DNA from 2 places in the Affinirhizobium gouqiense genome. Region 2 is predicted to be linked to the other one. Evidence: predicted binding sites of a transcription regulator. Region 2 holds the regulator's gene; the other holds the start of a gene.
What was found. The regulator HrcA, encoded in region 2, represses chaperone genes, less so after heat shock. The targets are predictions, from matches to a motif close to GTTAGCACTCNCNNNNNGNGAGTGCTAAC.
Positions count from the first base shown of each region.

Region 1: a site for HrcA is predicted at 7,321-7,349, ahead of QTJ18_RS00165 (DUF6290 family protein). Genes of this name have one in related genera too.

Region 1 covers NZ_CP129379.1:39,980-50,670, reverse strand. Annotated here, with positions in the region: gene QTJ18_RS00195 (phosphomannomutase) at 1-41, shown strand, start outside; gene QTJ18_RS00190 (mannose-1-phosphate guanylyltransferase/mannose-6-phosphate isomerase) at 91-1,521, shown strand; gene QTJ18_RS00185 (glycosyltransferase family 2 protein) at 1,634-2,821, shown strand; gene QTJ18_RS00180 (DUF6311 domain-containing protein) at 2,818-4,971, shown strand; gene QTJ18_RS00175 (NUDIX domain-containing protein) at 5,086-5,568, opposite strand; gene QTJ18_RS00170 (DUF4214 domain-containing protein) at 5,685-6,833, shown strand; gene QTJ18_RS00165 (DUF6290 family protein) at 7,513-7,917, shown strand; gene QTJ18_RS00160 (relaxase/mobilization nuclease domain-containing protein) at 7,921-9,849, shown strand; gene QTJ18_RS00155 (glycosyl hydrolase) at 10,031-10,691, shown strand, end outside.
Region 2 covers NZ_CP129382.1:3,191,780-3,202,470, forward strand. Annotated here, with positions in the region: gene hemW (radical SAM family heme chaperone HemW) at 1-296, opposite strand, end outside; gene rdgB (RdgB/HAM1 family non-canonical purine NTP pyrophosphatase) at 357-1,001, opposite strand; gene QTJ18_RS23445 (VOC family protein) at 1,014-1,418, opposite strand; gene rph (ribonuclease PH) at 1,431-2,147, opposite strand; gene hrcA (heat-inducible transcriptional repressor HrcA) at 2,316-3,413, shown strand; gene grpE (nucleotide exchange factor GrpE) at 3,606-4,250, shown strand; gene ptsN (PTS IIA-like nitrogen regulatory protein PtsN) at 4,375-4,839, opposite strand; gene hpf (ribosome hibernation-promoting factor, HPF/YfiA family) at 4,911-5,483, opposite strand; gene rpoN (RNA polymerase factor sigma-54) at 5,756-7,312, opposite strand; gene lptB (LPS export ABC transporter ATP-binding protein) at 7,590-8,384, opposite strand; gene QTJ18_RS23485 (LptA/OstA family protein) at 8,400-8,972, opposite strand; gene lptC (LPS export ABC transporter periplasmic protein LptC) at 8,969-9,652, opposite strand; gene sppA (signal peptide peptidase SppA) at 9,840-10,691, shown strand, end outside.

The DNA.
Region 1 (10,691 bases), on a different replicon from region 2:
GGCTGGCGCTGGTGCGCCGATTTGCCGGCGCCTCGCAATGACCCGACCGACCCATCCGTTTGCTGTTCATTCCCGAAGCTGGAGAATTCTATGAGCCAGAAGATCATTCCCGTTATCATGGCCGGCGGCAAGGGAACCCGGCTCTGGCCCCTGTCGCGCGCCAGCGCGCCGAAGCAGTTCATCAAGGTCGTCAACGACAGGACGCTGTTCCAGGAGACCCTGGAACGGGTGGCGGATCCTGAGATCTATGCCGCGCCGGTGGTCATCACCAATCAGGATTTCCGCTTCCAGGTGGCCGAACAGGCGCGGGAAGTGGGCATTGACCTGTCCGGCATCCTGCTGGAGCCGGTGGCGCGCAACACCGCCGCCGCCATTGCCGCGGCCGCCTTCTTCCTGACCGCCCGCTTCGGCGAGGATGCGATCCTGCAGCTGCTCGCCTCCGATCATGAGATCGATGCCGGCACGGCCTATCGCCAGGCGATCGAGACCGCCCGCGAGACCGCCAGAAGCGGCAAGATCGTCACCTTCGGCATCACGCCCACCGAACCGGTCACCGGCTACGGCTATATCGAACAGGGCGAGCCGTTGAAGAGCGGCGCCTATACGGTGAAGCGTTTCGTCGAGAAGCCGGCCGCCGACAAGGCGCAGGACATGCTGGAAAAAGGCGGCTTCTACTGGAATTCCGGCATCTTCATGTGCAAGGCAAGCCTCTTGCTGAGCGAGCTGGAACATTTTGCCCCAGACGTCCATGCCGCGGTCAAGGCCTCGGTCGACAAGGCCGATACCGATCTCGATTTCGTCCGCCTGGAAGAGGCGAGCTTTGCCCAGAGCCCGGACATTTCGATCGATTATGCGGTCATGGAAAAGACCCGCAATGCCGCGGTCGTCGCCTCGAGCTTTTCCTGGTCGGATCTCGGCAGCTGGGATGCCGTCTGGAAGCTCGGCGACAAGGATGAAGGCGGCAATGTCGTGCTCGGCAATGCCACGGTGCTGAATACGGAAAATTCCCTCGTCCTGTCGCGCTCGGCGCATCTGGCCGTGCAGGGTCTGAAGGACGTTGCCGTGATCGCCAGCGAGGATGCCGTCTATGTCGGGCGGCTGGCCGATGCGCAGGAGGTCGGCAAGCTGGTCAAGCTTCTGGCCTCTTCCAAGGCCAGCTCGGCCCTGACCGAGACCCATCCGACATCCTATCGTCCCTGGGGCGGCTATACATCCCTGCTGCATGGCGACCGTTTCCAGGTCAAGCGCCTCTTCGTGCTGCCGGGCAAGAAGCTGTCGCTGCAGAAGCATTTCCACCGGTCGGAACATTGGGTCTGCGTCAAGGGTACGGCAGAGGTCACCATCGGCGATTCCGTCAGGTTCGTGCGCGAAAACGAATCCGTCTACATTCCCCAGGGCGAGTTGCATCGCCTCTACAATCCCGGCAAGATCATGCTGGAGATGATCGAGGTCCAGACCGGCTCCTATCTCGGCGAAGACGATATCGTCCGCGTATCGGATGAATTCGGCCGCGGGACCTGAGCCGTCCTTTCCGACATGATCCAGAACCGGTGCGCCAGGACCTTTAGCACGCCCGACGGGCGGACAAGGGGTCTTGCGATCGCCGGATGTGGCGCGAGCGCGAGATCTTGCCATGAATGAAGCCCATCCTGCATTCGGCGAGAGAGGATCTCGCTGTGCTCTGGTGTCGATCGTCGTGCCGGTCTTCAACGAGGAGGATGCCGTGGCCCTCTTCGTCGAGACGGTCAGCATGCATTTGCCGGCCGGGATCGATCATGAAATCGTCTTCGTCAATGATGGCAGCCGCGACGATACGCTGGCTGCGCTTCTGGCCCTCCAGGCGCAGAATCCCGTCTTGCGCATCGTCGATCTGAGCCGCAATTTCGGCAAGGAAGCGGCCATGAGCGCCGGGCTGCAGCATGCCAAAGGCGATGCCGTCATCGTCATCGATGTCGATCTGCAGGAGCCGCCCGAACTCATTCCCGCCATGATCGCCAAATGGCAGGAGGGGTTCGACGTGGTCTATGGGCAAAGGGTGTCGCGCGCCAGCGACAGCCCGCTGAAGCGCGTCACCGCCGGCGGTTTCTACACCTGGTTCAACCGCATGGCGGATTTCAAGATCCCGGCCGATGTCGGCGATTTCCGGCTGATGGACCGCGCCGTCGTCGAGACCTTGAACGCGCTTCCCGAACGCGTCCGGTTCATGAAGGGTCTGTTCGCCTGGGTGGGCTTCAAGACCTATGCGCTGGAATTCGAACGGCGCGAACGGCAGGCGGGAACGACCAAGTTCAACTATTGGCGCCTGTGGAATTTCGCGCTGGACGGGATCACCTCCTTTTCCACCTTTCCGCTGCGCATCTGGAGCTATGTCGGCCTTGCCACCGCGGGCCTGTCCTTCCTCTACGGAACCCTCATCATCCTGAAGACGCTGATCCAGGGCGTGGATGTCCCCGGCTATGCATCGCTTTTGACGGTCACGCTCTTCCTCGGCGGCGTGCAACTGATCGGGCTTGGCGTGCTGGGAGAATATCTCGGCCGGGTCTATATCGAGGTGAAGCAGAGACCGCTCTTCGTCGCCAACAAGGTCTATGAGGAACGCCAGGACGGGCAGGCGGCCCGCGGCCAGGGCCGGATGGTCGAACCCGCCTCCGCTACCGCCTCAAATAGAGGTCAGGACGACGGCGGCAACGGGGGGCCCGGCGCAGGCTATGGCGGAAGCCAGGGTGTGGACCAGAATGGAGACCAGAGCGGAGGCCAGAGGGAAGCCCAAAGGGACGCCAAGGACACAGGGCCGGGGGCAAATCAGGATTTCGCATCATGATGCCGGCCGGCCTGGCACCGCATTATGCGAAATTCCGTCAGGTCGCGATCTTCGGCCTGGTCGGTGTCTCGTCCACCGCCGTGCATTACGGCGTGGCGCTTCTTCTGTCGCAGGCCATGCCGCTTGCCTATGCCAATCCGTTCGGCTTCCTGGCGGCCTTTCTCGTTTCCTATCTCGGCCATAGCCATCTGACCTTTGCGGTTGCAGAGGGACAGCGCCGCCATGCCGAGCGCCTGCCGCGCTTCGCGCTGGTGGCTGTCGCCGCCTTTTGCCTCACCCAGGCCATCGTCATGGCGCTGTCGGCCCTGACCGGATTGCCGAACTGGCTGATCCTGGCGATCGCCCTGGTGGTGGTGCCGGTCCTCACCTTCATCGCCGCCAAATTCTGGGTGTTCGGCAGCAAGGCGGCCGCGCCCCGAAGGGCATCCGACCCAACATCCGTCCGCCCGCCCGCTCTCTCGCCGGCGCATTCGGGCACACATCCAGCCACGCATTCGGGCGCGCTTCGAGGCGCGCTTTCATCCGCCGCAACCCCGGCCCTCTCATCCTATGGACTTGCCGCGGGCCTGGCGCTGGCCTTCTTTGCCCTGACCTATCCGCATCCGCTGCAATTCCTGCTCGGCGACAGCGTCTATTTCGAAATCGGCGACATGCCGCAGCATGTGACGGGCTGGCTGTTCTTCGCCAAGGATCAATGGCGCTGGCCGCTTCTGACGACGCAGCTCGTCCATCCGCCGCAGGGCATCCATATCGCGCTGACGGACAGCATCCCGCTGGCGGCCCTGCTGGTGAAGCCGTTTTACGCCTGGCTGCCGGAGAATTTCCAGTATTTCGGCCTCTGGCATCTCATCAACAAGCTGGTCTTGGCCCTGGGAGCCGTTTTTCTCCTGCGCAGCCTGCAGCAGAAAAGCCTTGTTCTTGCTCTTGCCGCCGCCTGCCTTGCCCTTTTATGGCCGGCCTCGCTTGCCCGCCTGACGCATACGGCGCTCGCCACCCATGGCCTGCTGCTGGTGGCGCTCGGCCTTTACTTTCGCAGCGTCGCAACAGCCGGCGCGCTTCACCGTCACAGCCTGGCCTTTGCCGCTCTCAACAGCGCGCTTCTGCTGATCCATCCCTATCTTCTGGCCATGTCCTTTGCGATCACGCTTGCCGCGGCCGCCGATTGTGGGCTGCAGCGCCGCCAGGCGCTCGGCGCGATCGAAATGGCGCTGTCGAGCCTCGTCGCGGTGGGCGGCCTTGCCCTCCTGCTCGGCTATGGCGGCAGTCAGTCCGATACGGCCGATACCTATCGCATCTTCAGCATGAATCTGTTGAGCCCGGTCTGCGGCGGAGCCCTGTGTGCGGCCGTCGATGCGACGGGCGGACAATATGAAGGGATGAACTATCTCGGCCTGGGCGGCCTCCTGATCGTGCTCCTGGCGCTTGTGCGCTGGCAGGGCAGGGCGGTGGAGCGCTTTGTCCGGCGCCATCCGGTCTTCCTGCTGATGCTGCTCGGCCTGACGGTCTATGCGCTGTCGAACCAGATTTTCCTCGGCGGCGAGAAGATTGCCAGCTATCCGCTCTTTGCACCCCTGTCGGTCCTGACCAGCATTTTCCGTGCCGCGGGCCGCTTTTTCTGGCCTGTCGGTCTTTCGCTGCTCTTTCTCTCGCTGGTTTATGCCTTCAGGGGACGCAGCATCTGGTTCACCCTGCCAATGCTGATCCTGGCGCTTTGCCTGCAGTGGTTCGACACGCAGCCTCTGCGGCAGGCCAATCTTGCGCTCCTCTCCATGCCGCGCCCCTTCGACTATAGCGGCTGGAACAGCCTGGCCATCGACCGGATCGACATTGATCGGCCCTATGGCTGCGACGCGACGATCGAGAACATGAAATATCTCTATTTCCAGATCGTCGCGGCGCGAAAGGGGATCGCCATCAACACCGCCTATCTGGCCCGGGCGCAGAATGACTGTCGGCAGGAGACAGGCGCCGATCGCCTGGAGCCGGGCGTTCTGTCGGTCTTTCTCGATCCGCCGCCGGCCGGGCCGCTGGCCGATGCGATTGCCACAGGCCTTGCCACCGGCTCCTGTTTTCGGTGGAGCTATTGGAAGACCATCCTGTGTCTCAAGGGGGCAAGGCCGCAGGACTGGCAGGCGCTTCGCCTGCCCTGAGGGCCGGGATCTGGGTGCAGGCGCTCGAAAAGCGATCAGGAAGCGCTGAGGACATGCCCAGGACGTGCCGAGGACGCGTATTGAAGCGCCCTGAGCCCAAGCGCATTGCCGGCGCTACCAGTCGCGCGCCGAAAAGCCCCCGGTCGCCCATTCGGTGATCCGCCGATGGGCGGCAGGATCGAGATCCGCCGGCAGGCTGTCGAGGCCGAAGAAACGGCTTTCGACAATTTCCAGCGTGCCGGTGAAATCGGTCTCCTGGGCAACGCTGACCGTATAGAAGACCACGTGTTCGCGGCTCAGCCTGTCGGATTTGAGATAGATCTGGCGCAGCACAGGACGGTCGAGCGGCATGAGATGTCCCTCCTCGCGCAATTCCGCCAGAAGCGCCTCCTCGCTGCTCATGCCATTGTCTATGCCGCCGCCCGGCAGGTGCCAACCGGGCGTATAGCTGTGGCGCACCAGATAGACGTCCTTGCCGTCGCGGGTGCAGATTGCCCGCACCGACAGGACCTTGCCGCTGAAAAGCGCATAGCGCAGCAGGAGGATGTGCGAGAATATTCGACTTAATGCGGAAGCGAGATGCAATTTCATCGGCATTTGGTATCGTAACTTGGCGGGTGATGCATCTTGCTATGTGGGGTCGACGATCACTGACAGGTTTGCGGCAAGGTTTGTGGCCAGGATTGTGGCCAAGAGAATTCGGGGGAATTGAAATGGCATCTTATGTCTTGTCCGGACCGAAATGGGGAAATCCGAGCTATGGAACCTCCGGCGGCCAGATCTTCTGGAGCTTTGCCGGCCGCAGCTGGGGCGGCTATGCCTTCCAGCCTCTGGCCGATCCCACCTTCCAGCAACTGGTGCGGGACGCCTTTGCCGCCTGGGAGACGGTGGCCGATATCGATTTCGTCGAGATCGCCGATGGGACATCGGCCAATATCCGCGTCGGCTGGGACGCCATCGACGGCGCCGGGCAGACCCTGGGCGAGGCCAGCTGGCAGGCAAGCTCGTTGAACGGCATCAGCTACTCGATCAGCGGCGCGGAGATCCGCTTCGACCTGGCGGAAAGCTGGTCGTCGAGCAAGACCGTGCTGGGCGCTACGCAGTCGAATTTCTACACGACGGCGGTGCATGAAATCGGCCATGCCATCGGGCTTGGCCATCCCGACGACAAGACCCAGATCATGTATGCCTTCGCCAATGACCAGCTGACGCTGAACACCGGCGATATTGCCGGCGCTCAGGCTCTGTATGGCGCGGCGAAGAAGACGGCGGCAACCGCCGGCAATGATGTCTTCGTCCTGTCGGCCGGCAATGACGTGATCGACGGCCTGGCCGGAACCGATACCGCCGTCTTTTCTGTCGGCCGCGCCGCCGTCACCATTGCCAAGGCCGGCGCCACCGTGACGGTGACGGGGCAGGGGACCGACCAGCTGACCAATATCGAGCGGCTGCAATTTTCCGATGGCACTCTGGCCTTCGATACCAGCGGCAATGCCGGGCAGGTCTACCGCCTCTACAAGGCGGCCCTCGACCGGGTTCCGGATGGTCCCGGCCTCGGCTTTTGGATCAAGCAGATCGATGCCGGCAAGGGCGATCTTATCTGGATGTCGGCCAATTTCATCGATTCACAGGAGTTCCGCTCCACCTATGGCACGCCGCAGACGGTGACCAATACGGCCTTTATCAGCCTGGTATACAAAAATGTGCTTGGCCGCGCGCCCGATTCCGACGGCTTCGGCTTCTGGGACGCCAAGCTCTCGACCGGCTATCAGCGCGAAAGACTGATGGCCGATTTCTCCGAAAGCGCGGAAAACCAGGCCAATGTCGCCGCCGCCATCAAGGACGGCATCTGGTATGTCTGAGGCACGGGCTGAAGGATCAGCCTGGGTGCGTAATTCATCCAAGTTGTGAGGCTATCACGTCTTGGGCAAAAGAATTTCTTTTGCTGGTGCCTCGTCTTTCCAAGGCGATCATTATTCGTCTCTCACATTACCGAGATCCATGACATGGGCAGGTAGGTGTGGAGTTGCACCTACGTTGATGCGGCAGCAGACCACTCCAACTGCTTCGTTGTTAAGATCTTCACATCGAAGCAAATCTAACATGTGAACACAAGCAGGTTAAGATCAAAACATACGTGTGAACGCACGCTTTAGGACATCTATCAAACCACACGAGTTAGTCGTGTGGTTTAGCCGAGTGCTCAGGTCGAGTGGTGAACCCCGGAGCCGCGTGAGGCCGTCTTTGGCGCTCGCACGGAGGGCGCAAGGGCGAAGAGCGAAGCGTCCCTTGCGCCTGAGTACGAGGGACAGACAAAGGCCTTCAGAAGCGGTTTGGCGGTGAACCCTGGTGAGCGTTCCAACGGAAAGGGTGCGAAGCGAAGCGGAGCGGAGCCAGTCGAGAGGTGAAATTTGGTTGAAATTGGGGGATAGTGCTTTAGGTTTAGAGTGGCAGGATACGCAAAAATGTTTTACATTTTGCATCACGATCGTGGGACAAGCCCACGATGACGGTCGCAAGGCTCCGGGAAGGCTTAATTGATTGACGAGTAAAGACACGATCGAAGTGCCGACAGCCAAGCAACGCAAGGGGCGTCTCATCAACGTCCGCGTCAGCGATGCAGAGCATTCGGCTATCGAAGAAGCGGCCAAGTCGGCCGGTATGAGTGTGTCTGCTTTTTTCCGTTCTCTGCTCCTCGAGGGTGCTGGCGTTCGACCTATTCTGACTGCGGAAGACAGGTTGATCATGGCCGCATTGCTCGAAGACATGCGGATGATCGGCATCAATTTGAATCAGGTCGCCCGCTCCCTGAATGCAGGAAAGAGTGTCCATCCCTCAGAGCTGGACATCAACCTTGGCAACGTCCAGCGGATTCAGGCGGCCGTAATGAGTGAGCTGCGGACATTTTCGCGCCGTGCCGGGCATGAGCGCCGAGGCGAGGTGTAGGCCGTGGAGTTCTTTTTCGGCACGTTCACAAGCGAATGGGAGCAAAGGCGCGCGGCGCTATTGCACGAAATGACGCTTGGCGGCCGTCGGAGCGCTGTCGAGGAAGAGCTTGAGAAGAGACTGAAGAATCTGCAGCACCAGGTTGGGATGTCGAAACGGGGCTCAGGATCTAGGGGAGGCCTGAGGACTTCGGCATTCAACGTGTCATCCCCTTCGAGTTCGGTCGCTGCCGGTTCGGGTGCTATGCGATCAATGGATGTTCGTCTTGCGAGCGTTGCCAAAGGAAGCCAGCCAGCAGTTGTCAAACTGGCTTCCTACGGTGGTGGCGCCCGCGTCGGCTCGATGCTCAACTATGTTTCCAGAGGGGGGGAGCTGAAGGTTGAGAACGAGAACGGCGAGACGTTGCGTGGCCGTGAGGAGCTGGCGCGTCTCCGTGGCGATTGGGATCACCTTTTCCAAAACAGGACCGAGAGCCGCGATATCGGCGCGTTTAGCGTCGAGGTGAGCGTTTCCGGCGGCTCGAACCCGCATGAGATGGTGCGGGACATTCTCAGCAGTGGCTTTGGTGATCGACGCTACGCTTACTCTGTCGAAACCCGAAACAATGGATCGCTGAAGGTCGAGGGCTATGTCGTGCTGCGCAGCGGGCAGGGCGAGCGGCTGACGGCTGACGCGAAGGCGGCCGCCATCGTTCAGGAGCGTTTCAACGCCAGCGCCGTTGCGAAAGAGGCCCCTGCGGCTTTCTCGTTCACAGGCTATGGCAACGGCGTGGAATATGGCGCTGCCAAGTTGCGAGACCTGATCGCGCAGCGGAACGACGTTCGAGACGATCAGGGACGTTCGATTGCCGATGACAAGGCTGCGGGCGACCTGGTGCAAAAGGAATGGCGGGATGAGCTGCACAGCCGCAAGAGCCGTGACGTGATGCACGTGATCATGTCGGCGCGTGCCGGCACGGATGCTGTCGCGTTCGAAGGAGCTGTTCGCGACTTCCTGGCTGAGCAGTTTGCGGGCCACGGTTATGTATTCGCTATGCACGATCCGGAGAACGATCCGAAAGAAGCAGGGGAGGGGGGCAAGCGGCCGCATGTTCATGCCCATGCCATCGTGACGATGCGGTCGGAATCGGGCGATCGGATCGAGACGACTCCGGCCACCTTCCGGCAATGGCGGGAGGTCATGGCCGAGAAGGCGCGTGACCACGGCATCGATATGGAAATGACCGATCGGCGAGAGTTCGCCACGCCGCCAGCCTTCATGCGAAATCAGGTTCGCGCCGTCAAGCATGACGGTCGAACCGAGCATGTAGGCACCAGCGAGCCGGCACAGGCGCGATATGACGCAAAGCGAGCTGGTCGGCGCGTGGTGGCGACGAGCCAGAGAAGCCGCCAGTACATTCTAAATGCTCAGGAGACATGGCAGAAGATTGCAGTCAACGCCGGCGACACAGTGGTTGCGGCCTATGCCGCTCAGCATCGCTCCTATCTCGAAAGCGGCCTTGCCCAGGTGGATCAATCGCCTGCTGGTGCCGTCATTCATGCGGATTTTGGCCGTGATTACCGCTCTAATATGGTCGCAATCAGAGACATGTTGTCGGAGGCAAAGGACATGCGCGAGCAGACACGCCCAGAGTTCGAAGCGTACGAAAAGACGGTTGAAACGGCACTATTCAACCTTCAGCGCAGCGCTGGTCCAGAGGACCGGTCAGGCTTCGAAGAAGTTTCCTCCCTCGCTCGCGAGATCGTCGATCTGCGCAGGCAGATGCTCGAAATGAGTGAACTACAGCGTTCGGAAGAGCCCAATAAGGATGCAACACGGCCTACCGATAGCACGAAAGCAAATGCCGCACAGCAGGGTGTTTCCCGTCTCCACCAACTGGAACGTGAAAGAAGTGAACAGAGGGAGCATAATCAAGACGACCGTGATCGCTGAAATCTCATGCAAATCCGTCGCAAATTGGGAAGCCTTCAATACTTTATGGCTTGCAAGTTAGGTCCTGCCATTCCTGTGCTGAACTCTTCAAATAAGTGTAGCTTTACAAATAGAAGACCCAGTGCAGACGGAAACGAGCCGGACCTTTTGCCAAAAATCTTATTGAGGAGAGAAGATCGCTATGGCGAGATGGAAGGAAGCCCTGGCGGCTGGCTTGTGGTCACGCGTAAGCCTTGCGGGCATGGTCGTTACAATGCTCTGGCTTGTCGCGCGCCCGGCGACCGCCGAGGCGGTGTTCGCCAGGCCGACCGCCGCATTCCTTGACAGTATCGGCGTCGTTTCGACCTTCGAGGATCGTGGACAGCCTGATGCCGAAACGCTCGCAATGGTTCGCTATGGCGGTTTCCGCTGGCTGCGGGGCGGGATCGAAGGCCTGACGGAAAAAGGCCCTCTCCGGATCGACAGCTTTCTGCGGCTGCACCGCGAAGCCGGGGTCAAGATCAGCTGGGGCCTTGTCAGCGGCAGCGCGGATCTCGATCGGCTCCTGTCGACCGGGCGCATCCTGGCGAAGGCGGGTGCGCTTCTCGCCTTCGAGGGCAATAACGAGCCGAACAACTGGCCGGTGACCTATCGGGGCGAAAAGGGCGGCGGCCGGTTCTCCTGGCTGCCGGTGGCCAAGCTTCATGCCGACCTCTACCGGGCGGTCAAGGCGGATCCCCTGCTCAAGTCATATCCGGTCTGGTCGGTGAGCGAGCCCGGGGCGCAGACGGACAATGCCGGCCTGCAATTTCTCGAAATTCCACAGGGCGCGGGGACTTTGATGCCGGCCGGGACCCGGTTTG
Region 2 (10,691 bases):
CGATCTGCCTCGACGCTGGAGGGATTGGCCTCCATGGTCACTTCGATGCCGGCCGGCACATGCCAGCGCGTAGCAATGCCATCGAGGATGCGCTCGACCGTCGCCGGCTCCATCAGCGAGGGCGTGCCGCCGCCGAGAAAGATGCTGGTCACGGTTTTCGGGCCCGACAGCGCCCGCATCGCATCCATTTCCGTCAGAAAGGCTGCGGCAAAGCGTGACTGGTCCACCGGCTGATGGCGGACATGACTGTTGAAATCGCAATAGGGACATTTGGCCGCGCAAAAGGGCCAATGCATATAAAGACCGAAGCCCGGTTCGCCGGTGTCGGGCAGGAGAGGGGCATCGGTGAGCAAGGATCAGGCTTCCAGGCAGGTTTCGACAAAAATCTTGAAGGCACGGGCGCGATGCGACAGGGCTTCGGGTTCCCCGGGCTTCCAGCCATGCTTTTCCTCGGCGCTCATTTCGCCGAAAGTCGTCTCATAGCCGGCCGGCTGAAAGATCGGGTCATAGCCAAAGCCCTGATCGCCGCGCGGTGCTTCAGCAATAACACCTTCCACCTCGCCACGAAACATTTCCGTATGGCCGTCCGGCCAGGCAAGGCAAAGCACGCTGACAAAACGGGCGCTTCGCTCGGCCGGCGTCATGGCGCCGCGATCGGAAAGTGCCTTTTCGACCTTTTCCATCGCCATGGCGAAATCGCGCGTGCCATCGGCCGTCTCCGCCCAATTGGCCGTGTAGACGCCGGGATCGCCGCCCAGCGCATCGACGACCAGTCCGCTATCGTCCGACAGCGCCGGCAGGCCGGAGGCTTTCGCAGACGCCAAAGCCTTGATCGCCGCATTTTCCTCGAAGGTCGTGCCGGTCTCTTCCGGCTCTTCGAAGTTCAGTTCGGCGGCGGATTTGGCCGAAAAGCCGAAGGGGCCGATGAGATCGGCGATCTCGCGGATCTTTCCGGCATTGTGGCTGGCCACGACGATGGTGCGGGTCTCAAGCTTGCGCATGGGGTGTTCCGTTCATGAAGTCCAGAGAGTGCGTGGCGCGATTTCCAGGCTATTGCCCGCCGGGTCGCGAAAATAGAGCGATCGCAGTCCGCTTGGCCAGGTGACGCTCGCTTCGATCGCGACGCCAGCCGCCTGCAGACGCTGCGCCATGGCGTCGAGATCATCCGCGGTGACGGTGAAACAGGCATGCCCGGAACCCTTTGTCCCATGCGGGGGCACTGGAAAGGGATCGCCATCCGCCGGCTGCATGGTCTCGTCGGGATTGAAGATCAGGAGAATACCCGCGCCGCAGCGATAGAAGATATGTCTGTTGCCGCCCCGGCGAATGGTCTGAAGTCCAAGCACGCCGCCATAGAAGGCTTCGGCCTTGTCCAGGTCGTCCACATAAAGGGCGGTTTCCAGGATCCCGTCGATCATGACACGCCCTTGTCAGCCAATGGCCTGCTTCTGCATCTCGACCAGCTGCGCCGTGCCGGCCGCGGCGAGATCAAGCAGGGTGAGAAGCTCGTCGCGCGAAAAGGGCTTGCCTTCCGCCGTGCCCTGCACTTCGACAATGCCGCCCGAGCCGGTCATGACGAAATTCGCATCCGTTTCGGCGGCCGAATCTTCCAGATAATCGAGGTCGATGACCGGCTGCTTGGCGAAGATACCGCAGGAAATGGCGGCGACATGATCCTTCAGGACGCGCTCGACCTTGATCATCTGCCGCGACTCCATCCATTTCAGGCAGTCGTGGAGCGCCAGCCAGGCCCCGGTAATGGCCGCGGTGCGGGTGCCGCCATCCGCCTGGATCACATCGCAATCCACCGTGATCTGACGCTCGCCGAGCGCTTCCAGATCAACCACGGCGCGCAGGGAGCGGCCGATCAGGCGCTGGATCTCCTGCGTGCGACCACCCTGCTTGCCGGCAGCGGCTTCGCGCTTCATCCTCTCGCCCGTGGCGCGCGGCAGCATGCCGTATTCCGCCGTCACCCAGCCCTTGCCGGAATTGCGCAGCCACGGGGGCGTCTTGTCCTCGAGGCTTGCCGTCACCAGAACATGCGTGTCGCCGAACTTCACCAGGCATGAGCCTTCCGCATGCTTGGAGACATTGCGCTCAAAACTGACTTTGCGCATCTGGTCGGTTTTTCTGCCTGAGGGTCGCATCTGGTTCTCCTGACGGTTCGGTGACCCGCGTCTTAAGGCTCAAGGGCGGCTTTTGCAAAGGAAAAGCCGGTTCAAGGCGCGCCTGCGGGGCGATGGGCGACGAAATCTCTTTTGCCAATGGCGCAGCACGCATTATATTCCATCAATAGCAATCAATGATTGGGTACGATGCGCCAGGGTGACATTCAAACATCGGCAGGCAAGGATAGTGGTTCCGTGCTCGATGACCGCTCGCGCGAAATCTTCCGGCGGATCGTGGAGTCCTATCTGGACACCGGCGAGCCGCTCGGTTCGCGCAATCTGTCGCGCCTTCTGCCCATGTCGCTCTCGCCCGCCTCGGTGCGCAATGTGATGAGCGACCTGGAGGAACTCGGCCTCATCTACGCGCCGCATATCAGCGCCGGCCGCCTGCCGACCCAGACCGGGCTTCGCTTCTTTGTCGATGCCTTCATGCAGGTGGGCGATCTGTCGCCGGAGGAGCGGACGCATATCGAGCGGCAGATCAGGGCGGTGGACCGTGATCAGCCGATGGAAAGCCTGATGACGGAAGCCAGCCGCATGCTCTCGGGCGTCTCCCGGGGTGCCGGCATCGTCATCACCGCCAAGAGCGATCCGGTTCTCAAGCATGTGGAATTCATCCGGCTGGAGCCGACAAAGGCGCTGGCCATTTTGGTCGGCGAACACAACCAGGTTGAAAATCGCATCATCGAATTGCCGGCCGGCGTCACCTCGTCACAACTCACGGAAGCGGCCAATTTTCTCAATGCCCATCTGACCGGGCAGACGCTTCCCGAATTGCGCGGCCAATTGAAGACGCTCAAGGACGAGGTGCAGACCGAGCTGGATTCGCTCTCCCAGGACCTGGTGGAGCGGGGCCTGGCGGTCTGGGCCGGCGACAACGAGGATGGCAAGCCGGCCAGGCTCATCGTTCGAGGCCGCGCCAACCTGCTTCAGGGGCTGGTGGGCACGGATGATATCGACCGGCTGCGCCTCCTCTTCGACGATCTGGAGAAGAAGGACAGCCTGATCGAAATCCTCGAACTGGCCGAGACGGGACCCGGTGTGCGGATCTTCATCGGTTCGGAGAACAAGCTGTTTTCCCTGTCAGGCTCCTCGCTGATCGTCGCGCCCTATCGCGACGACGAGGATCGCATCATTGGCGCGGTCGGTGTCATTGGCCCGACCCGGCTCAACTATTCCCGCATCGTGCCTATGGTGGATTATACGGCACAGCTCTTGAGTCGTCTGACACGCAATCCTCTCTAAGCCGGTTCCGGAAAAGTGCCCACGGTTTTCCGGCCAGAACCGGCGTTGGAACCTTAAACTATGCGGACGCAGCATTGGCAGGCCAATGCAAGTCTGCTTTAGAGCCCTTTGCTTATCCTGAAGCCAAGCCTTGATTTTTTGCCGGCAAACCTCGATATCGGGCTCAAATCCAACCCCTTACCGGAGAACGTCATGACCGACGAGACGAAGAAGAACGGACCTGACGCGTCTGAGAACGAGAACGTCGCGGAAGCTGTCGCATCCAGGCTGGAAGAGGCGGCATCGACGGCTGCCGAGCAGCCGCCGGCGGCGCAGGAGTCGCTGGAGGCGCTGCGGGCGGAAAACGAGCAATTGCGCGACCGCTTCCTGCGGCTGGCGGCCGAGATGGACAATCTGCGCCGCCGCACCGATCGCGACGTCAAGGATGCCAAGTCCTATGCCGTGACCGCCTTTGCACGGGACATGCTGGCCGTTTCCGACAATCTGCGCCGCGCTCTCGACAGCATTCCCGCCGATGCCAGGGAGAGCGGCAATGCCGGCCTCACCGCGCTGATCGAAGGCGTGGACATGACGGAGCGCGCCATGCTGTCGGCGCTCGAGCGGCACGGCGTGCGCAAGATGGAAGCCGACGGACAGAAATTCGATCCGCATTTCCATCAAGCCATGTTCGAAGTCCCCAATCCCAATGTGCCGAACAATACCGTCGTGCAGGTCGTCCAGGCCGGCTACGTGATCGGCGAGCGCGTCCTCAGGCCTGCCATGGTGGGCGTGGCCAAGGGTGGTCCGAAATCCGAAGCCAATGCCGCAGAAGCCGGCGCCGATACCGACAAGGCCTGAGAGAGGGCCGCCGACGGGGAAGGGCCGCCGCTTGGGCGGCCGGACCCTCGGAGACGAGAGCATGAAAAAAGGGCCCGCTTGCGACAAGCGGGCCCTTTTTTCATCGTTCGCGTCGCGCCGCCGCTCAGGCGGCGTTCGAGGCCTGTTCTTCATTGAGAAAGGCATAGATGGCCGATGCGGAATCCGTCGCCCGGAGCTTGGCCACCAGTTCCTGGTCCCGCAGCACCCGTGCAATCCGCGACAGCGCCTTCAAATGATCCGCGCCAGCGCCTTCCGGCGCCAGAAGAAGAAAGACGAGATCAACCGGTTCGTCATCAAGCGCTTCGAAATCGACCGGCGTTTCGAGGCGTGCGAACAGGCCCCTAATCTGGTCGATGCTCGAAAGCTTGCCGTGCGGTATGGCAATGCCATGGCCGACGCCGGTGGAACCGAGCCGCTCTCTCTGGAGGATCACGTCGAAGATTTCGCGCTCTGGAACGCCGGTCAGCTTGGCAGCCTTGGCTGCGAGTTCCTGCAACAACTGCTTCTTGGAGTTCACCTTGAGGGCGGGGATTATTGCATCTTGCTGCAGCAGGTCTGCCAACGCCATTCTTTCCATCCTTCTTCCCCCTTAAGCATGGTGGGGGGTATGGGAGCGTCGCGGACGCTCCCGTCAGGCTTTTATCCCTTGATACTGGCGGCGTCGATCCAGCCAATATTGCCGTCGTTCCGGCGGTAGACAATGTTCAACTGACGCTCCGGATTCCGGAAGAAGAGCACCGGCTCATCCGTCATGTCGAGTGCCATCACCGCGGAAGCCACGGTCATGGTCTTCAGCGGTTTCGAGCTCTCCGCCACGATCGTGGGGGCGAAGTCTTCCGGTATTTCCTCGGCCTCGTCCGGCACGCGGTCCATGACCGTGTAGGCAATCTCCCCATAGCCGTTGGAGGTTGCGCCAGCATGGTGGTCCCGTAGTTTGCGCTTGTAGCGGCGCAAGCGCTTCTCGATCCGCTCGGCAGCGGCATCGAAGCTCACCTGCGGATCGTTCGCCTCTCCTGCGGCATGCAACACGATGCCGGTGTCGAGATGAACCTTGCAATCGGTGGCAAAACGGGACCCTGATTTCTCAACGATCACCTGTCCTGAATAGCCGCCGTCGAAGTATTTGGTAACCGCCTCCCCGATATGGCCCTCAATACGCGTTCTGAACGAATCGCCGATTTCCATATGTTTTCCGGATACACGCACACTCATGGAATTCTTTCCTTCTTGTCGTGACTTGCGTTGACCAGTCTACGTCAAGCGGCTCACGCATCCAAGCGTCTCGGTGAGCGCGGGGGCCGTATTCGGTCGGAAATGCTCTTGATCGCGCGTGACCGTCGGTGAGCGTCTGTCTCTTTCTGTCGATGCGGCGCGCTTCTAGCGGTGCCTCTGGCGAAAGTCAACGCCCCCGCCGGAAAGCCGGCGGAGAAAGCCCGCAATTTGGGCCGGAAACCCTTCATTTCGCGGGGAACATGCGTGCTGCATCAGCCGGCGGCAAGCTTTGCCAAGGCCTTCTTTTCGCGGCGGCGCTGCACCGAAGAGGGGATGTTCATCGCTTCTCGATATTTGGCCACTGTGCGCCGGGCGAGCTCGACTCCGCCCTCTTTCAGACTGTGCACAATATCGTCATCGGACAGAACCGCATCCGGACTTTCCCTGTCGATCAGCATGCGAATCCGATGTCGCACGGCTTCGGCGGAGTGGCTGTCGCCGCCCTCGGCCGAACTGATCGAGACGGTGAAGAAATATTTTAGTTCGAACAGGCCGCGCGGCGTCAGCATATATTTGTTGGAGGTCACGCGGCTGACGGTCGATTCATGCATCTTGATTGCATCCGCGACCGTCTTCAGGTTGAGCGGCCGCAGGTGATCGACGCCATTGACGAGGAAGGCATCCTGCTGGCGGACGATTTCGGCGGCAACCTTCATGATCGTCTTGGCGCGCTGATCCAGGCTGCGGGTCAGCCAATTGGCGTTTTGCAGGCATTCGGACAGGAAGTTCTGATCTTCGCCCTGCCGCAGGACGGTCTTCGACACCGTCTGATAATAGCTTTGATTGACGAGGACACGCGGCAAAGTATCGGGATTGAGTTCGATGACCCAGCCTCCGTCGCCGCCCTCCCGAACAACGACATCCGGCGTGACCGCCTCCATGGTGCCGGTCTGGAAGGCGCTTCCCGGCCGCGGATTGAGCGCCCTGATCTCTGAAAGCATTTCGATCAGGTCTTCGTCATCGACGCCGCAGAGCTTGCGCAGGCTGGCAAAATCGCGCTTGGCCAAAAGCTCCAGATTGTCCAGCAAAGCGAGCATGGCCGGGTCGAGCCGGTCTTTCTGCCGCAATTGCAGTGCGAGGCATTCCTTGAGGGTTCGGGCATAGACGCCGGGCGGATCCAGGCCCTGCAGGGCTGAGAGCACCCGCTCGACCTCGCCGGGCTGCGTACCGAGCCGCTCGGCCACCTCGCCCGTCTCGCCTTGCAGATAGCCGTTTTCGTCCAGAAGATCCGTCAGGTGATGGGCAATCAGCCGGTCCGCGGCCGCGGATAGGAGGAAGGGGATCTGCTGGGCCAGATGATCGGCCAGGGTGACCGTGCCGGCAACGAAATCGTCGAGGTCAAAAGCCTCCGCCGCTTCGCCGCCCGGCATGGATTTCCACTGGCTGAGAAGTTCCGGCGCATCGGGACGCTGTGCCGGCGCATCATCGGGAAACACGTTTTCGAAATCCGAGTCCAGCCGGTCTGCCAGGTCGCCCGCGCTGGTGGTGTCGCGGTCGAACCAGTCCTCGCCCGCATCGGGGGAGGCGAGGCTCTCCTCCGCTGGGGATGCCTCTCTCGTTTCTCTCGCCTCGCGCGGCTCCGGCGGCTCGCCGCCGTTTTCATCGCCGGATGATAGAAATTCGAGCAGCGGGTTCTTCTCCACCTCCTGCGCGATGAATTGATTGAGTTCGATATGCGTCATCTGGAGCAGCTGGATGGATTGCATCAGCTGCGGTGTCATCACAAGGGACTGGGCCTGACGCAACAGCAGGCTGGCGGATAGGGCCATGATGAACGCAAACTCCCTCCGAACCCGAACCCGAACCAAGCGACCGACTGCGCATGCTTCCCGGCCGCTGCGTCGAGAAAAAGCGTCCGCTGACGGGCATTTCTCTGTGGCCGCATCGAGAAGAACGCCAGGGGACACGAGCAATCGGTCATCACAGCGATGCGCAGGCTCGATGCCTTGTTGAACAGGCTCGAGCTGTTGGCCCAAAAATTGCTTGTTTAGCAGGTTTGGTCAAGATGCGACGTCGTCGCAGGGTAAATTTCAGTGGGATGAGGTCTCACAGATGGAATTTATCACCGAGATAGAGCCGGCGCACATCCGCATTATTGACGATGTCATCGGCTCGTCCATGCGTCAGGACCTCGCCGGCATGGATGATATAGGCCCGATCGATCAGGCCGAGCGTTTCGCGGACATTATGGTCGGTGATCAGGACGCCGATGCCGCGCGCCGTGAGATGCCGGACAAGGTTCTGGATGTCGGAGACGGAAATCGGGTCGACGCCGGCAAAGGGCTCGTCCAGCAGCATGAAGGCCGGATCGGTGGCAAGGGCGCGGGCAATCTCGAGGCGGCGGCGCTCGCCGCCGGACAAAGCAACGGCCGGTGATTTGCGCAGGCGTCCGATGTTGAATTCTTCCAACAGTTCGTCGAGCTTGCGCTCGCGCTTGGCGCGGTTGCGCTCATGCACTTCCAGCACGGCGCGGATATTCTCCTCCACCGTCAGGCCGCGAAAGATGGACGCCTCCTGCGGCAGATAGCCGACCCCGATCCGGGCGCGCCGATACATCGGCATGCGCGTCACATCATTGCCGTTGATGGCGATGACGCCCTCATCCACGCCGACAAGGCCGGTAATCATGTAGAAGCAGGTGGTCTTGCCGGCGCCGTTCGGCCCCAGCAGGCCCACGGCTTCGCCGCGCCGGACGATCAGGGACACACCATTGACCACGCGACGCGTGTCATAGGTCTTGGAGAGGCTGTGGGCAATCAGCGTGCCTTCGTATCGCGCCTTGTCATGCGGATCGAAGCCTTCGGTTACGCCGTCTTTGGGCCGCCGGGAAAAGAAAGCCATAGAGAATGGGTTCGCTTACTGCTTCGGCTTGGACTTGGGGTCAAGCATGATTTCGATGCGCTTGCCGCAATTGTCGAGCTTGGCTTCGCCGCTATCGACACGGACGACCATCTTGCAGCCGGTCAGCACATTCGGTCCATCGGTGAGGACGACCTGCTTGCCGGTCAGCGTGAAGACCTGGCTGCCCATGTCGTATTCGCCCTCGTCGCCGGTTGCGGTCTGCGTGCCGGAGGAGAGAAGAACCTTGCCGGACACCAGGATCTTGTCGATGTCCTGCTGGCCGGACGTGACGCTGCCGCCGCTCGAACCGGCCGGGTCACCCTTGTAGAGAACCGTCATCTTCATCGAGCGCATCGTGGTCGTACCCTGAACAACCTCGACATTGCCGGTGAAGTAAGCCTTCTTTTCATTGTCCTTGATTTCGAGCTGGTCGCTCTGGATCTGGATCGGCTTGTCGTTGGACAGCTTCATTCCGTCCATCGTCTTGGTCGTCGTCTGGGCAATGGCTGAAGGCGCAAGGCCCGCCACCACTGCGGCCACCAGAAGACGGGGCAGGAGGCTCTTGGCAGATGTGCGGCTATGGGTCATGGCGTTGCGCTCTGGTTACCTTGCTGGGGAGGTGCGGAACGTTCCAGAACGACCCGGACCTGGCCCGCGAAGAGAAGTGTTTTACCGTTATCCGATATCTTCATCGAGTTCGCAACTATCGAGGCTTCATTCGTCGTGATCTCGACCGGATCATCGGTCTTCATCATGCTCTGCGGCACGTCGAGCTGCGCCGTTTCGAATTTGGCCGTGATGCCGTTGCTGAGATTGACGGTGAAGGGCTGCGTCATTTCCAGCCTGTCCGCCGAACGGTCGAATATCCCGCCCGCGGCCGAAACGCGCGCAATGACATCCTCGTTCAAGGGCATGGCCGCCTTGACGTTTTCCAGCGTGATCATATTGGGGTTTTCAAGATCCTGAAGCGCCCGGGTCGCCGTCATCGAATAGCTCATGCCCTTGTCGTTGCGGCCTGCCATTGCCGGGCTTTCCATGACGATCTTGCCATCTTCGATCGTGGCGCTCTGCACGCTCAGATTTTCCGGCAGATAGGCACGCACGAAAGAGACGCCGATAAAGGCTGCCGAGATCACAAGCGCGGCGATGGGCAGGGCGATACGCAGACGGCGCACGCGGCGCGAATGGGCCAGTGCCGCCTGATAAGCGTCAGCCCGACCGCCCACGGCCTGTGCGGCCTGCGATATGTCACCTATTCTTTGTAGCATTGAAACCTTAAGCCATTGGGAATGTCGCTGGCACGGGCGCACCCGCATCTCGACTCTTCCTTCAAGTGCCAATATGGCTTTTATCCATCAAGAAACAATAACGAACGACACAAATTCGTGTAGTTCCGTCCCTTCGCCGTTCTCGATATGGTCGAACGGCAACAGGTCAAGATAAGGAAAAGGCCCCATGGATCCATCTGCTTTTGCAGATCGGCGGCACCTGCGCCGCAAGTTGACCTTCTGGCGCGTGGCAGCCGCCCTGCTGTTGGTCGCAATCGGCTTTTCCCTGTACACAGTCACTTTCGGCGGATCGTCCTCCGTCGTGCGTCCGCATATCGCCCGCGTCGACATTTCTGGAATGATCACCGATGACGACGAGCTTCTCGAGCGGCTGGACACCATTGCCAGGAATGTCCAGGTCAAGGCGCTGGTCGTCTCCATCTCCTCGCCGGGCGGCACAACCTATGGCGGCGAGCGCATCTTCAAAGCCATTCGTGCCGTCGCGGCCGAAAAGCCGGTGGTCTCCGATGTGCGCACACTGGCGGCGTCCGCCGGTTACATGATCGCGTCGGCAGGCGATACCATCATCGCCGGCGAAAGTTCCATCACCGGCTCCATCGGCGTGATCTTCCAGTATCCGCAATTCGGCGAGCTCCTGCAAAAGCTCGGCGTCTCGGTCAACGAGATCAAGTCGGCACCGCTGAAGGCGGAGCCATCGCCCTTCCATGAGGCCAGCCCCGAAGCGGAAGCCATGATCCGTTCGATGATCATGGACAGCTATGACTGGTTCGTCGATCTCGTTGCCGAGCGGCGCAATCTGCCGCGGGAAGACGTGCTTCAGCTCGCCAATGGCGCCATCTTCACCGGACGCCAGGCGTTGAAGCTGAAGCTGGTCGACAGTCTCGGCGGCACGCCGGAAATCCGCACCTATCTGGCATCGCGCGGCGTTGCCAAGGAATTGCCGATCCTGGAATGGAAGGCGAAGGATGAGGGCGGATTTTTCAGCCTCGCCTCCGCCGCATCGGGCCTTGCCAGAGCA